2 linked regions of the Parafrankia irregularis genome follow. The protein of the gene in region 2 interacts with the protein of the main gene of each other region in a pairwise test. Links are inferred from orthologs where the notes say so. Each region holds a gene or a part of one and is shown on either strand. Other genes may lie near its edges.

Evidence for each region.
Region 1: the proteins of rplL (region 2) and dnaE interact in binary tests that used the Escherichia coli proteins (3 or more experiments, as listed by UniProt). The link is inferred for Parafrankia irregularis from one-to-one orthologs.

Annotation. Positions count from the first base shown.
Region 1 is NZ_FAOZ01000001.1:96,429-104,244, forward strand. The notes cover bases 2,385-6,499. They hold dnaE (DNA polymerase III subunit alpha), read left to right. Parts: upstream 2,385-2,762; coding sequence 2,763-6,299; downstream 6,300-6,499. Other genes in these bases: AWX74_RS00390 (pyridoxal phosphate-dependent decarboxylase family protein), read left to right, coding at 2,385-2,419; AWX74_RS00400 (class I SAM-dependent methyltransferase), read left to right, coding at 6,373-6,499. Outside these bases: AWX74_RS00380 (DEAD/DEAH box helicase), read left to right, coding at 1-422; AWX74_RS00385 (hypothetical protein), read right to left, coding at 633-809; more of AWX74_RS00390, read left to right, coding at 1,001-2,384; more of AWX74_RS00400, read left to right, coding at 6,500-7,158; AWX74_RS00405 (PPOX class F420-dependent oxidoreductase), read left to right, coding at 7,175-7,609; AWX74_RS00410 (NAD(P)-dependent oxidoreductase), read left to right, coding at 7,659-7,816. UniProt on the Escherichia coli protein: DNA polymerase III is a complex, multichain enzyme responsible for most of the replicative synthesis in bacteria. This DNA polymerase also exhibits 3' to 5' exonuclease activity. The alpha chain is the DNA polymerase catalytic subunit.
Region 2 is NZ_FAOZ01000002.1:327,555-334,132, reverse strand. The notes cover bases 84-2,960. They hold rplL (50S ribosomal protein L7/L12), read right to left. Parts: upstream 1,779-2,960; coding sequence 1,389-1,778; downstream 84-1,388. Other genes in these bases: rplA (50S ribosomal protein L1), read right to left, coding at 2,855-2,960; rplJ (50S ribosomal protein L10), read right to left, coding at 1,875-2,453. Also shown: more of rplA, read right to left, coding at 2,961-3,568; rplK (50S ribosomal protein L11), read right to left, coding at 3,766-4,200; transcription termination/antitermination protein NusG, read right to left, coding at 4,236-5,036; preprotein translocase subunit SecE, read right to left, coding at 5,275-5,538; AWX74_RS03955 (pyridoxal phosphate-dependent aminotransferase), read left to right, coding at 5,819-6,578. UniProt on the Escherichia coli protein: The binding site for several of the GTPase factors involved in protein synthesis (IF-2, EF-Tu, EF-G and RF3). Is thus essential for accurate translation.

The DNA of each region.
Region 1 (7,816 bases), on a different replicon or contig from region 2:
GGAAGGCCCGCTCGCTGCTGCGGGCCGTCGGTGTGCCGGCCCAGCCGGTACCCACCCTGCCCGACGACCCGATCGTCACCGAGCTCGCCGGTCCGCCGGCGCCGCCGGTCGACCCGGCCACCATCCAGGCCCGCCGTCGGCGGGACGGGGGGCGCCGGGAGGGCGGGCGTCGTGAGGGCGGTTTCCGCGAAGGTGGTTTCCGTGACGGCGCACGGCGCGACGGTGCCGGGCGTGAGGGCGGCTACCGGCGTGGTGCTCCAGGTGCCGGCCAGGCGGGCTCGGGGGCGAGCGGCTCCGGGCGTGAGGGCGGCGACCGCGACGGCGGTTCGCGCCCCCGCTTCGACGGCCACCGGCCGGCCCGGACGGGCCGTGGCCTGAACCGCGCCCCGCGGGTCGAGGCCGCGCCGGCCTCCGGCAGCTGAGCCCGGCCAGCCGGGTAGAACCGCGGTAGGCGACCGCGACGCTGCAGGCCCATACGCGACAGTGCCCCGGAACGCTTCGGCGTTCCGGGGCACTGAGCCGTTTCCGTCGTCGGCTCGGACTCTATGCATCCGCTGACCGAGGGCCGTGAGACGGAAACGGCTCACTGGTGGTTCGTCCCGATCGTCCGGCGCGAGGCCGCGACGGTCCGGTCACAACGAGCGCGATACGCCCAGTCGCAGCCGCTTCGGGTTCGCCAGCGACCCGAAGGACAGCCCGTCGCTGCTCTGTTCCGCGAGCTCGACGCCATCCACGGTGCCCGGGACCGCCTCCCGCTGGCCGTGCGGCGCGGACCCCGTCTGGGGAGCGACCGACTCGTCCTGATCCATGCGCAACACCTTTCGAAGAGTTACCGAATCGGCACTGAATACCAAAACGGTATCCAGTGGGCGCGTCGGCCAGTGCGGGAGGTGTCGGCGGTCACAGTGAGGTACGTCCACACATCGAACTGCACCCGAACGGCAGCCGAACCACGCCCGAACGGCGTACAGACGACGGGGAACGACGGAGAAGGAGCACGATGGCGCCACGTCCGCGGTGGGAGGCCGGCACCGCTGCGGAGCGGGCCTTCGCCCACATCACGGACTACCTGGCCGGTCTGCCGGAGCGGCCGGTCGCCGCGGCCGAAGGCTACGCGAAGATCCATGCCCGGCTGAGCATCCCGCTGCCCGCCGGCAGCACCGATCCTCTCGAGATCGTCGACGAGCTCGCCGCGGCCGCCGAACCCGGGCTCGCCGCCACCGGATCACCGCGCTTCTTCGGCTACGTCATCGGCGGAACCGTCCCGGCGGCCCTGGCCGCCGATCTGATGGCGGTCGCCTGGGACCAGAACGCCGGCCTCGCCAGTCTCTCCCCCGCCGCCGCGGCCGCCGAGGCGGTCGCCGGCGAGTGGATCAAGGAGCTGCTGGGCCTGCCCGCCACCGCCTCGGTGGGCATCACCACCGGCACCCAGATGGCCCATGTCACCGCGCTGGGCGCCGCCCGGCACCGTGCCCTGGCCCGGTACGGGTGGGACGTCGAGGCCGACGGCCTGCACGGCGCGCCGCCGGTACGGGTGTTCGTCGGCGCCGCCCGCCACACGACCGTGGATGCCGCGCTGCGCCTGCTGGGGTTCGGCTCCCGCCGCCTGACCGTGGTCGACACGGACGACGCCGGCCGGATGCGACCGGAGGCGCTGCGGGTCGCGCTCGCGGCCGGCACCGGCCCGGCGATCGTCGTCGCGCAGGCCGGCGAGATCAACACCGGTGCGTTCGACGCGATGGGGCAGATCTGCGCGATCAGCCACGAGCACGGCGCCTGGGTCCATGTCGACGGCGCGTTCGGGCTGTGGGCGGCCGTGTCCGCCTCCGCCCGGCGCCGCGCGCTGGTCACCGGGATCGACCAGGCCGACTCCTGGGCCACGGACGGGCACAAGTGGCTGAACCTGGCCTACGACTGCGGCATCGCGATCGTCGCCGACGAGCGGGCGCACCGGGCCGCGATGTCGACCCGCGCCCCCTACATCCCGCCCCCGGCCGTCGACGAGCACGACCCGTTGGAGTGGACACCCGAGTTCAGCCGGCGGGCCCGCGGCTTCGCGCTCTACGCCGCGCTGCGATCGCTGGGCCGGGCGGGCCTGACCGACCTGGTGGACCGCTGCTGCGCGCACGCCCGGCGCCTCGCCGACGCGCTGGGCGCGCTCGACGGGGTCGCGGTGCTCAACGACGTCGAGCTCAACCAGGTCCTGGTCCGGATCGACGACGACGACGCGACCACGGCAGCGGTCATCGAGCTCGTCGTCACCGGCGGCGAGGCGCTCGTCTCCGGCACCGTGTGGCATCGCGCCGTGGCGATGCGGCTGTCGGTCTGCAACTGGATGACGACCGAGGCGGACGTCGACCGGGCCGTCGCGGCGATCGCGGCCGCCATAGCCGACGCACGTGGCCGTTGTCACGGGTGAGTGGCCCGGTGGTGCGCGGCCGGCATGTTCTCTTCAGGCCTGTCGGCGGGCAGCGCTAGGCTGCGTCAATGCCGCCGGATCCCCGTGCGACAGCCGTCGACCGCCTTCACCGCCACCGAGAGACCACAATCCTTCACCGAGAGACACATTGAAGCCACACTAACGACCTGAAGTAGCCGGGAACAATAGGCGAGTAGGTCGGCGGACTTTTCGGCCGGCTTTCTTTCCGCCCGCCCTGCCCGCACTCGTATCGTCGCACCGATATCGCCCCACCCCTGCCCCCGCCCCGTCCCCGCCCCGCATCGACCGGCGTGCCCTCCGCGCGCGGGAAGGTCCCGACGACATGCCGAACTCCTTCGTCCACCTTCACGTCCACACCGAGTACTCGATGCTCGACGGGGCGGCCCGGCTCAAGGACATGTTCTCGGAGGTCTCCCGGCAGGGGATGCCCGCCGTCGCGATCACCGACCACGGCTACATGTACGGCGCCTACGACTTCTACAAGCAGGCCACGGCGGCCGGGGTGAAGCCGATCATCGGGTGCGAGGCCTACGTCGCGCCGGAGTCGCGCCTGCTCAAGCAGCGGGTGCGGTGGGGTGACCCGAACCAGAAGAGCGACGACGTCTCCGGTGGTGGCTCCTACACCCACATGACGATGTGGGCACGGAACGAGACCGGGCTGCACAACCTGTTCCGACTCAATTCCCGTGCGTCCATCGAAGGCCACTACATCAAATGGCCACGCATGGACTCCGAAATCATCGCCGAGCACGCCGAAGGGCTGATGGCGACAACCGGGTGCCCGTCCGGTGAGGTGCAGACGCGGCTTCGTCTGGGGCATTACGACGAAGCACTCAAGGCCGCCGCGAAATACCAGGAGATCTTCGGCCGCGAGAACTTCTTCTGCGAGATCATGGATCATGGCATCGAGATCGAGCGCCGGGTGCGGGACGGGCTGATCGACATCGCCCGCGCGCTGGACATGCGCTTCGTGGTCACGAACGACTCGCACTACACCTACGAGTCGGAGCGGGCCACCCACTCCGCTCTGCTGTGCGTCCAGACGGCGTCGACGGTCGCGAACCCCACCTTCCAGTTCGAGGGCTCGGGCTACTACCTCAAGAGCGCCGAGCAGATGTACGCGATCGACACCTCCGACGCCTGGCAGCAGGGGTGCGAGACCACGCTGATGATCGCCGAGCGGGTCGAGCCGGCCGGCATGTTCACCAAGCGCAACCTGATGCCCCGCTTCCCCGTCCCCGACGGCGAGACCGAGGAGTCCTGGTTCCGCAAGGAGACCTGGGCGGGCATGGACCGGCGGTTCCCGAACGGGTTCGACGAGGAGCATCGCACCCGGGTCGAGTACGAGCTCGGCGTCATCCTCTCGATGGGCTTCCCGTCGTACTTCCTGGTCGTCGCCGACTTCATCATGTGGGCGAAGAACCAGGGCATCCCGGTCGGCCCGGGCCGTGGCAGCGCCGCGGGCTCGATGGTCGCCTTCGCGATGGGCATCACCGACCTCGACCCCATCCCACACAGTCTGCTGTTCGAGCGGTTCCTCAACCCCGACCGCGTCTCCATGCCGGACATCGACATCGACTTCGACGAACGTCGGCGCGGTGACGTGATCCGCTACGTGACGGACAAGTGGGGTGAGGACCGCATCGCCCAGATCGTCACCTACGGCACGATCAAGGCGAAAGCCGCCATCAAGGACTCCTCCAGGGTCCTCGGCTACCCGTACGCGGTCGGCGACCGCATCACCAAGGCGATGCCCCCGGCCGTCATGGGCAAGGACATCCCGCTGTCCGGGATCTTCGACCCCAAGCACGCCCGTTACAGCGAGGCCGGTGAGATCCGCGGCCTCTACGAGTCCGACGCGGACGTCCGCAAGGTCATCGACACGGCCAAGGGCCTGGAGGGGCTGATCCGCCAGGCCGGCGTGCACGCCGCCGGCGTGATCATGTCCGCCGAGCCGATCATCGACCACATCCCGGTGTGGCGCCGCGACGCCGACGGCGCGATCATCACGCAGTTCGACTACCCGACCTGCGAGAACCTCGGCCTGCTGAAGATGGACTTCCTGGGCCTGCGCAACCTCACCGTCATGGACGACGCGGTGCGCAACGTCGAGTCCAACCGCGGCCACAAGGTCGACCTGATGGGCCTGGAGCTCAACGACCCGCCCTCCTACGAGCTGCTCGCCCGCGGCGACACCCTGGGCGTGTTCCAGCTCGACGGCGGGCCGATGCGCTCCCTGCTGCGCATGATGCGGCCCGACAACTTCGAGGACATCTCCGCCGTGCTCGCGCTCTACCGGCCCGGGCCGATGGGCGCGAACTCGCACATCAACTACGCGCTGCGCAAGAACGGCCAGCAGGAGATCACCCCGATCCACCCGCAGCTCGCCGAGCCGCTGGCCGACATCCTGGACACGACCTACGGCCTGATCGTGTACCAGGAGCAGGTCATGGCGATCGCGCAGCGGGTCGCCGGCTACACCCTCGGTCAGGCCGACCTGCTGCGCCGGGCGATGGGCAAGAAGAAGAAGGAGATCCTCGACAAGGAGTTCGTGCCGTTCTCCGACGGCATGAAGACCAACGGCTTCTCCGCCGAGGCGATCAAGATGCTGTGGGACATCCTGGTCCCCTTCTCCGACTACGCCTTCAACAAGGCGCACACCGCCGGCTACGGGCTGGTCTCCTACTGGACGGCCTACCTCAAGGCCAACTTCCCCGCCGAGTACATGGCCGCGCTGCTCACCTCCGTCCGCGACGACAAGGACAAGAGCGCGATCTACCTGAACGAGTGCCGGCGGATGGGCATCCGGGTGCTGCCCCCGGACGTGAACACCTCCGACGCCGACTACACCGCGCACGGCGACAACGAGATCAGGGTGGGCCTCGCCGCCATCCGCAACGTCGGCGTCAACGTCGTCGAGTCGATCGTCCGCAACCGGAAGACGAAGACCCGCTTCGCCTCCTTCCCCGACTTCCTGGACAAGGTCGACGCCGTCGTCTGCAACAAGCGGACCGTGGAATCGCTCATCAAGGCCGGCGCGTTCGACTCGCTCGGGCACACCCGCCGCGGCCTCGCCGAGAAGCACGAGCAGGCCGTCGACGCGGTCATGGGCGTGAAGAAGAAGAACGCCGAGGGCCAGTTCGACCTGTTCGCCTTCGACGGCGAGGACGGCGAGCCGGACGCCGCCCCGATCTTCGGCGTCCAGGAGTTCTCCGACCAGGAGTGGGACAAGTCCCTGCTGCTCTCCCTCGAGCGGGAGATGCTCGGCCTCTACGTCTCGGACCACCCGCTGCTCGGCGTCGAGCACATCCTCGCGGCCAAGGCCGACTGCAGCATCGCCGCGCTCAACGGCGGCGAGTACCCGGACGGCTCCGTCGTCACGATCGGCGGCATCATCTCCGGCCTGCAGCGGAAGGTGACCAAGCAGGGCAAGCTGTGGGCCCTGGCCACCGTGGAGGACATGGGCGGCGGCCTGGAGGTGATGTTCTTCCCGGCGACCTACGAGACATGCTCGACCCAGCTCGCCGAGGACGCCGTCGTCATCGTCAAGGGGCGCATCGACAAGCGGGAGGACACCCCCCGCCTCGTCGCCTCCGACCTGACCGTCCCGGACCTGAGCGATCACGCGCTCAGCCCGCCCGTGGTGATCACCCTGCCGGCCTCAAGGGTCAACCCCCCGACCGTCGACCGGCTGCGTGAGGTGCTCGGCGACCACCCCGGCACCACCGAGGTCCACCTGCGCCTGCAGTCGTCCAGCCGGGTCACTCTCCTGCGACTCGACGACGCCTACAAGGTCCAGCGGACACCCGCGCTGATGGGCGACCTCAAGGCCCTGCTCGGTGCCTCCGCCGTGGCCTGATCGAGGATGAAGGGCCGGATCACGGCCGGTCGTGCGGAGGCGGCCGCCGCCATGAACGGCTACAAATCAGAACATGGATGCGAGTGACCACACGCGGACGGTACGTCAGTCCTTCAGCCGTCAGACCCGCCTGTTCACCGACCGCGACGCGGTCTTCGCCGCCCGCGAGCCCGCCGTCCCCTGGCTCGAGCCGCTACACCCCGACATGATCATCCTCGACGTGGCCTGCGGAGCGGGCCACGTCGCCGAGCTCGTCGCACCGCGCGTCCGCCAGGTCGTCGGCCTCGACGTCACGACCGAGCTGTTACGGATCGCCGCCACCCGCCTGCGGGACGCCGGTGTGGCCAACGTGCTGTTCCAGGAGGGCGACGCCGCCCGGCTGCCCTTCCTCGACGCGTCCTTCGACGTGGTCTACTGCCAGGCCGCCCTGCACCACTTCCCGGACCCGCGACCGTACGTCGCCGAGATGGCCCGGGTGTGCCGGCCCGGCGGACGGGTGGTGATCTCCGACATGGTCGCCCCGAGCCCCCGCCTGCGCGGCCCGTTCGACGACCTGCACCGCAGGATCGACCCGTCCCATGCGGCCACCCTCCTCGACACCGAGATCACCACGCTGCTGCGCGCCACGGTGGGCCCGCTCGCCGCGGACCCGGCCCGCCGGCGCGCCACCCTGCCCATCGACCGGCTCCTGACCCCGGTCGCCGACCGCGAGGCGGTGTTCGCCGCCCTGCGGGCCGAACTCGCAGGCGGCCCGACCACCGGCTTCGCCCCGACCGAGCAGGACGGCCAACTCCTCATCAGCGTCACCACCGTCGCCGTCACCGCAACCCCGGCCGGCCCCTCACCGACCCACCGCTGACCAGGAGGACGAACACATGACCACCACCACGCCGTTCGACCCGCACACGCTGCTCGCGGAAAGCCGACTCGGGGTGCTCGCCACCATCAAGGCAGACGGGCTTCCGCAGCTCTCCCCCGTCCTGCCCTTCTATCACCAGCCGGCCGGTGTCCTCTATGTGTCCATGACCGAGGGCCGAGCCAAGACGGTGAACCTGCGCCGGGACCCGCGCGCGGCCCTGGAGGTCACCAGCCCCGACGGCTGGGCCTGGGCCACCGCCGAGGGCACGGTGACCCTCGTCGGCCCGGGCACCGACCCGCACGGTCCCGAGGTCGGGGCACTGGTGGACTACTACCGCCTCGCCGCGGGCGACCATCCCGACTGGGACGAGTACCGCTCGACGATGGTGTCGGACCGCCGCGTCCTCATGACCATGACGGTCGACCATGTGTACGGCGCCAGGCTCCGCTGACTGCATCCCCGCTGACAGACAGCCTCGAATCGATCGGGAGGGAACCCTGTTGTCGCAGCACCGCCAGCCGCTGGTCGTGACCGTGCCCACCGAGGAGCTCCGCGAGGCGCTCGCCTCCACACCCGGAGCCGAGGTGATCGTCTGGGACCTGTCGGGCGCGCCGCCACGGCGGGACCCTGACATCGTCGTGGTGCCCTACATGTCCGA
Region 2 (6,578 bases):
ATCCGTTTGGGGGTGGTCAGGTGATCAGTGTCTCGCTACGGTTATGCGGAACATCGGCGGGGGGTGCCCCGGCAATGCGACGATCCCGAGAGAGAGGCTCCTTCGCCGATACGACAGTCCGTCGGGCAATGCCCGCCCCCGCGGACGCCTGCGCGAACGGGGCGGTCAGGCCGAACCGGCCGAGTGGGTCGAGCGGAGCAGCCGGGGCAGAGGTCCACGGAGCATCCGGGCCGTCGAAGGCTCCGGGCACGACAAAGCCGCCGCGGGTCTGGTCGGCAGGCGCTGGAATGCCCAGGCGCCGCCGGCGCGGCGGTCTCGGATCGGTGTGTCGGTGCAAGGGCGAGAAGTCTCGTTCGGGTCTCGTTGCGGACAACCGGGCCGCCGTGCTCGCGAACGAGGCACGGCCACGCCGCTCTCGCGTCACCCGAACCCGCTGGGGCGGCGAGCCCTCGGCCACTGAGCCAGAGGGCCGCGGACCGCTCCGCAGCGCGAACCCGATCACCCGATGGGGCCGGATCCCGATGTCGAACGTGTTACCGACGAGCCCGATGTAACGAGAAAGACAGCGCAAACTAGCAGTGTAGCCGAGGGCTTCACTGCTGGCAAGGACGAGACATGATCAAGTCACGCGCCGCTTCCCGACGAAGGTTCGCAAAACGATGGAACTCCGTTGCCCGGGAGCTCGTCAAGGGCCCGAAGCCAACATCGTCTCGGGCAAGGGCCCGCGCTGACTGGCAGTTCCGGCCGAGGCCGGCCCCGGAGGCGGGGTCAGCCCGCCGTCGAGGGCCCGCCCGCCGCATACGGACATGCGTCGTGAAAAGGCCATTCATGCATGAAGCCGGTGATTCGAGCAGGCGGTCCGCCTCCCGGCCCGGCCGCCCGCAGGCCGCCAGCCCCCCGCACCTCGTCACGCTGCGCACCGGCCCCGACCGACGGACAGCACATAGGTCTTACCACCGATGGCGCCCGCCTGACGCCCACCACCAGTCGGCGTCGCCGCTACAACCAAGTACGACCTGAGGATCGCGGTCGCCAGGACGGCGATCCTCGGCTCCTGGCGCTGCCGCGACTGCCGCTACTGACGCGAACCCCGCCCGCACGGGCACCCATCGAGGCTCCCACACCTCCCGCACGGCATCGTCAATTCACCTCATGAGGCACAAAAAGGGCGCAGGGCCGCCTGGCGACCCGCAAGAAGGAAGGATTGTGGTCGTCGGAACGACCAGAACCGTTCACTCTTGCGCCCCACCAAACCGGGGCTACCGGGCTACCGGACACTCGGAGGTCCAAGCCGCACAGACCCACCACCGGACGCGGCGAAGCCCCGCCCTGGAGCGTCCAGGACGGGGCTTCAGATGCCACAGGTGCCGCTGGCGGCACCCGGCGAACTACTTGACGGTGACCGTGGCGCCAGCGCCCTCGAGAGCCGCCTTGGCCTTCTCAGCGGCCTCCTTGGCAACCTTCTCGAGGACGGGCTTCGGCGCGCCGTCGACGAGGTCCTTGGCCTCCTTGAGGCCCAGGCTGGTGAGCGCGCGGACCTCCTTGATGACCTGGATCTTCTTGTCGCCGACGGACTCGAGGATCACGTCGAACTCGTCCTGCTCCTCGGCCGCGGCAGCCTCGCCGCCGCCACCGGCAGCCGGCGCGGCCGCGACGGCGACCGGAGCGGCAGCGGTCACGCCGAAGGTGTCCTCGAACTCCTTCACGAACTCGGAGAGCTCGAGAAGAGTCATCTCCTTGAAGGCGTCGAGGAGCTCGGTGGTCGAAAGCTTCGCCATGGTGGCGGTTCCTTCCTGGTAATGCCGATCAGGTGATCCGGCGCCCGGTCAGCCGGGCCTTCGTGCGGGGGATGGTCCGTGGTGAGCGGGGATCGCTCAGGCGTCGGTGGCAGCTGCCTCGGCCGCGGCGGGCTCGGCCGCGGCCGGCTCGGCGCCGGCCGTCGCCTCGCGCTGTGCGCGCAGCGCCTCGGCGAGGCGGGCGACCTGGGACAGCGGAGCCGCGAACAGGCCGACCGCCTTCGCCAGCGAGCCGTTCATCGCCCCGGCCAGCTTGGCGAGCAGCACCTCGCGGGATTCCAGGTCGGCGAGCTTGCGGATCTCGTCCGCGGTCATCGCCTTGCCCTCGACGAACCCGCCCTTGACGATCAGGGCCGGGTTGGCGCGAGCGAAGTCCCGCAGCCCCTTCGCCGCCTCGACGGGGTCGCCCCCGACGAAGGCCACGGCGGTCGGGCCGACGAGCAGGTCATCGAGGCCGGAGACCCCGGCCTGCTCTGCCGCGATCTTGGTGAGGGTGTTCTTGACCACCGCGTAACGAGTGGTCTCGCCGAGGGTGCGACGCAGCTCGGTGAGCTGGCTCACCGTGAGACCGCGATACTCGGTCAGCACCGCGGCGGTCGAACCACGGAACTCCTCGGCGATCTCCGCCACGGCGGCGGTCTTCTCCGAGTTCGCCATCGGGCTCCTTCAGGTGTCGGCCGGCCATGCCGACAAGCCCTGGAAACAACGAACGCCCCGGCGCAGAGAGGCGCGGGGGCGTCAAGAACATCCGACTGTGCCCGGGAGGCTGGCGGCCCATCGGAGTGGACGACCAGCGAACCTGACGGTCTTCGTTGCGACTTCCCGTTCGCCACCTGCGCGGGCCGCCCGGAAATCCGAGCCTTCGGCCTCCAGCGCCTGGATCCCGCAACAACCGGAACCCTGACAGCTGAAGAACGACCAGCGGTCTTCGGTGTGGAACTGTTCGCAATGATAGCAGGCACCGGCGCGGGAACGAACGAAGGGGCACGCCCGAAAAACGGTGCGTGCCCCTTCGGGGTCCGCGCGCGACGCCGACTCGCGACGTCTGCGACGCCCGGTCAGACCGGGGTCTCCTCCAGGAGGTTGCGGGTCCGGTTCGGGTCCACCGGGATACCGGGGCCCATCGTCGTCGCGAAGGTGATCTTCTTGAGGTAACGGCCCTTCGCCGCGGACGGCTTGACCCGGACGATCTCGTCCAGCGCCACGCCGTAGTTCTCGATGAGCTGGGCCTCCGAGAAGCTCACCTTGCCGATGACGATGTGCAGGTTGCCCTGCTTGTCGACCCGGAAGTTGATCTTACCGCCCTTGATGTCGCCGACGACCTTGGCCACGTCGAGGGTGACCGTCCCGGTCTTCGGGTTGGGCATCAGGCCACGCGGGCCGAGGATACGGGCGATCCGGCCGACCTTCGCCATCTGGTCCGGCGTGGCCACCGTGGCGTCGAAGTCGAGGAAGCCCTCCTGGATCCGCGCGACCAGGTCGTCGCTGCCGACGACATCCGCACCGGCGGCGGCGGCCTCGGCGGCCTTCTCACCGGCGGCGAAGACGGCGACCCGCGGCGACTTTCCGGTGCCGTGCGGCAGGTTGACCGTGCCGCGGACCATCTGGTCCGCCTTGCGCGGGTCCACACCGAGACGGATCGCGACCTCGACGGTCGCGTCGTACTTCGTGGAGGACGTCTCGCGGGCCAGCTTCGCGGCCTCAAGCGGGCTGTAGAGAGCGGCCCGGTCGATCTTCTCAGCCGCGGCGCGGTACGCCTTGCTGCGCTTCATGTGCTCTCCCTGTGGTGTTGGCGGGTCCTGGCCACCCGACACCGGGCCCGGAGTCATCCCGGACAGGGTCGGAACGGAACAGGCCCTCCCACATACCTGGCCGTGACGGAGTCGTCGCGGCGCCGTGTTCGTGGTCGTGGTCGTGCAGCGCCCGTGGTCGTACAGCTCCGTGGTCACGCGGCGACCACGGAAGGGCCTCACTCGCCGACGGTGATACCCATCGACCGAGCGGTGCCCGCGATGATCTTCTCTGCCGCCTCGAGGCTGTTCGCGTTCAGGTCAGGCAGCTTCGTCTGGGCGATCTCACGGACCTGGGCCGGCGTCAGCTTCGCGACCTTGACCCGGTGCGGCGTGCCGCTGCCCTTGTCGACACCGGCGGCCTTGAGGATCAGCCGCGCGGCCGGCGGGGTCTTGGTGACGAAGGTGAAGGAACGGTCCTCGTACACCGTGATCTCGACCGGCACGACGTTGCCGGCCTGCGACTCGGTGGCCGCGTTGTACTGCTTGCAGAACTCCATGATGTTCACGCCGTGCTGGCCGAGGGCCGGGCCGACCGGCGGGGCCGGGGTCGCCTTGCCGGCGTTGATCTGGAGCTTGATCAGCGCAGTGATCTTCTTCTTCTTGGGAGGCATCTGTTCGTCTTCCTACCGGAGTTCTACGGAGCGGATCAGATCTTCGCGACCTGGTTGAACTGGAGCTCGACCGGCGTCTCCCGACCGAAGATGGAGACAAGCACCTTGAGGCGCTGCGCGTCGAGGTTGATCTCGCTGATGGTGGCAGGCAGGGTGGCGAACGGGCCGTCCATGACCGTGACGGACTCCCCGACCTCGAACTCCTGGGCCTTGACCGTCTCGACCTTCTTCTCCTTCGGAGCGACCGGCGCGAGGATGGCGACCACCTCTTCGCGGCGCAGCGGCGAAGGCCGGTTCGTGAGGCCCACGAACCCGGTCACACCCGGCGTGTTCCGGACCGCCGACCAGGACTGGTCAGTGAGATCCATCCGGACGTAGATGTAGCCGGGGTACTTCTTCTGCAGGACGAGCTGGCGCTTGCCGTTCTTGACCACCGGGACCTCCTCGGTGGGCACCTCGATCTGGAAGATGTAGTCCTCCATGTTGAGGCTGGAGATCCGGGTCTCGAGATTGGCCTTGACCTTGTTCTCGTAGCCCGCGTAGGAGTGCACGACGTACCACTCGCCCGGCGCCTCCTCCAGCGCACGGAGCAGGTCGTCAGCGTCGTCCTCCGCCGGCTCGGCCTCGGCGCCCGGGGCCGTCGCCGCCGCGGAGGGCACGTCCGCCTCCGCCTGGTCGGCCGACTCGGCCTGGTCTACCGACTCGGCGTCGTCCACGTCGGGTTCGGCCGCGGCATCCGTGCTCGCGACCTCGTCGCGCTCGAACGCCGCGACGGGGTCGAGGCGTTCGAGCGCCTCCCCCTGCTCGGAGGAAGCGTGCTCGGGAGACTGGGACACGCGGCCGATCCTTTTCTCGTGGACGGATGCATTAGTGGGTGGTTCTGTCGCTGACGGCCGTCACCCGCCGAACGGCCCTTCTGGACTGGACCCGCCCGCGGTGCCCGCCTGTGGCCGGCGCCTCAACCCGCGCACGACACGACGGGGCGAACCGGATCAGGCCGGAACCGGCCAGGCCAGGCGCTGGGCCACGCTGACCTTCGGTCAGCCCGGCTCGGAGCCCGACGCGGCCTCGGTATCAGCCGAAGACCGCGAGGACCGCCTTCGTCAGGCCGAAGTCAAGGCCAGCAACGAAGGCCGTCATCACCGTGACGAAGACGAGCACGACGATCACGTAGGTGACCAGCTCGTTACGCCCCGGGTAGACGACCTTGCGGAGCTCCCCGATGACCTCGCGGACGAACTGACGAATCCTGCGGACAATCGAGAACGGCGACCGACGACGGTCAGCCCGCGCGGACCGGCCGGCCCGCGGTGCCGCGTCACGCGTATCGGTCGCCACTCAGCTCCACCCACTCGTTCGTCGGTCCAACGCAGGGGCGACAGGACTCGAACCTGCAACCGCCGGTTTTGGAGACCGGTGCTCTACCAATTGAGCCACGCCCCTTAGACGTACTCGAACTTTTGGGCCCGCAAGCGGGCCCGACAGACCGAGCGGATCGAGCATACCCCGTCATCGCCCAGAAGCTCGCCACACGGTGCTCTTGGACGTCCGCTAGTCGCCCCAGGACGGGCCGGACGGGCCGGCCTCAGACCGCTCCCCCGTGGCAGCATGGCGACCCATGAGCAGGATCTCCCACCGCATCGCAGGCATCGCGCCCTCCGCGACCCTAGCCGTCGACGCGACCGCCAAGGCGATGCGCGCCGCGGGCAGGGACGTGATCGGCTTCGGTGCCGGCGAGCCCGATTTTCCCACGCCCGAGCACATCGTCGCCGCCGCGGAGAAGGCGTGCCGCGCACCGGCCATGCACCGCTACACCCCGGCCGCGGGCCTGCCGGACCTGCGTGAGGCCGTCGCGGAGAAGACCAGGCGGGATTCCAACCTGGTCATCGAGCCGAGTCAGGTCCTCATCACCAACGGCGGCAAGCAGGCCGTCTACCAGTCGTTCGCGACCCTGCTCGACCCCGGCGACGAGGTTCTCCTGCCGGCGCCCTACTGGACGACCTATCCCGAGGCGATCCGACTCGCCGGCGGTGTCCCCGTCGATGTCGTGACCGGCCCTGACGCCGGTTATCGGGTGACCGTCGAGCAGCTCGAGGCCGCCCGGACCCCCCGCACCAAGGTTCTGCTGTTCTGCTCGCCGTCGAACCCGACCGGCGCCGTCCACACGCCGGAGGAAGTCCGCGCCATCGGCCGCTGGGCAGCCGAGGCCGGCATCTACGTGATCAGCGACGAGATCTACGAGCACCTCGTCTACGGCGACGCGCGCTTCTCCTCGATGCCGGTCGAGGCACCGGAGCTCGGCGACCGCTGGATCGTCGTCAACGGCGTGGCCAAGACCTACGCGATGACCGGTTGGCGGGTCGGCTGGATGATCGCCC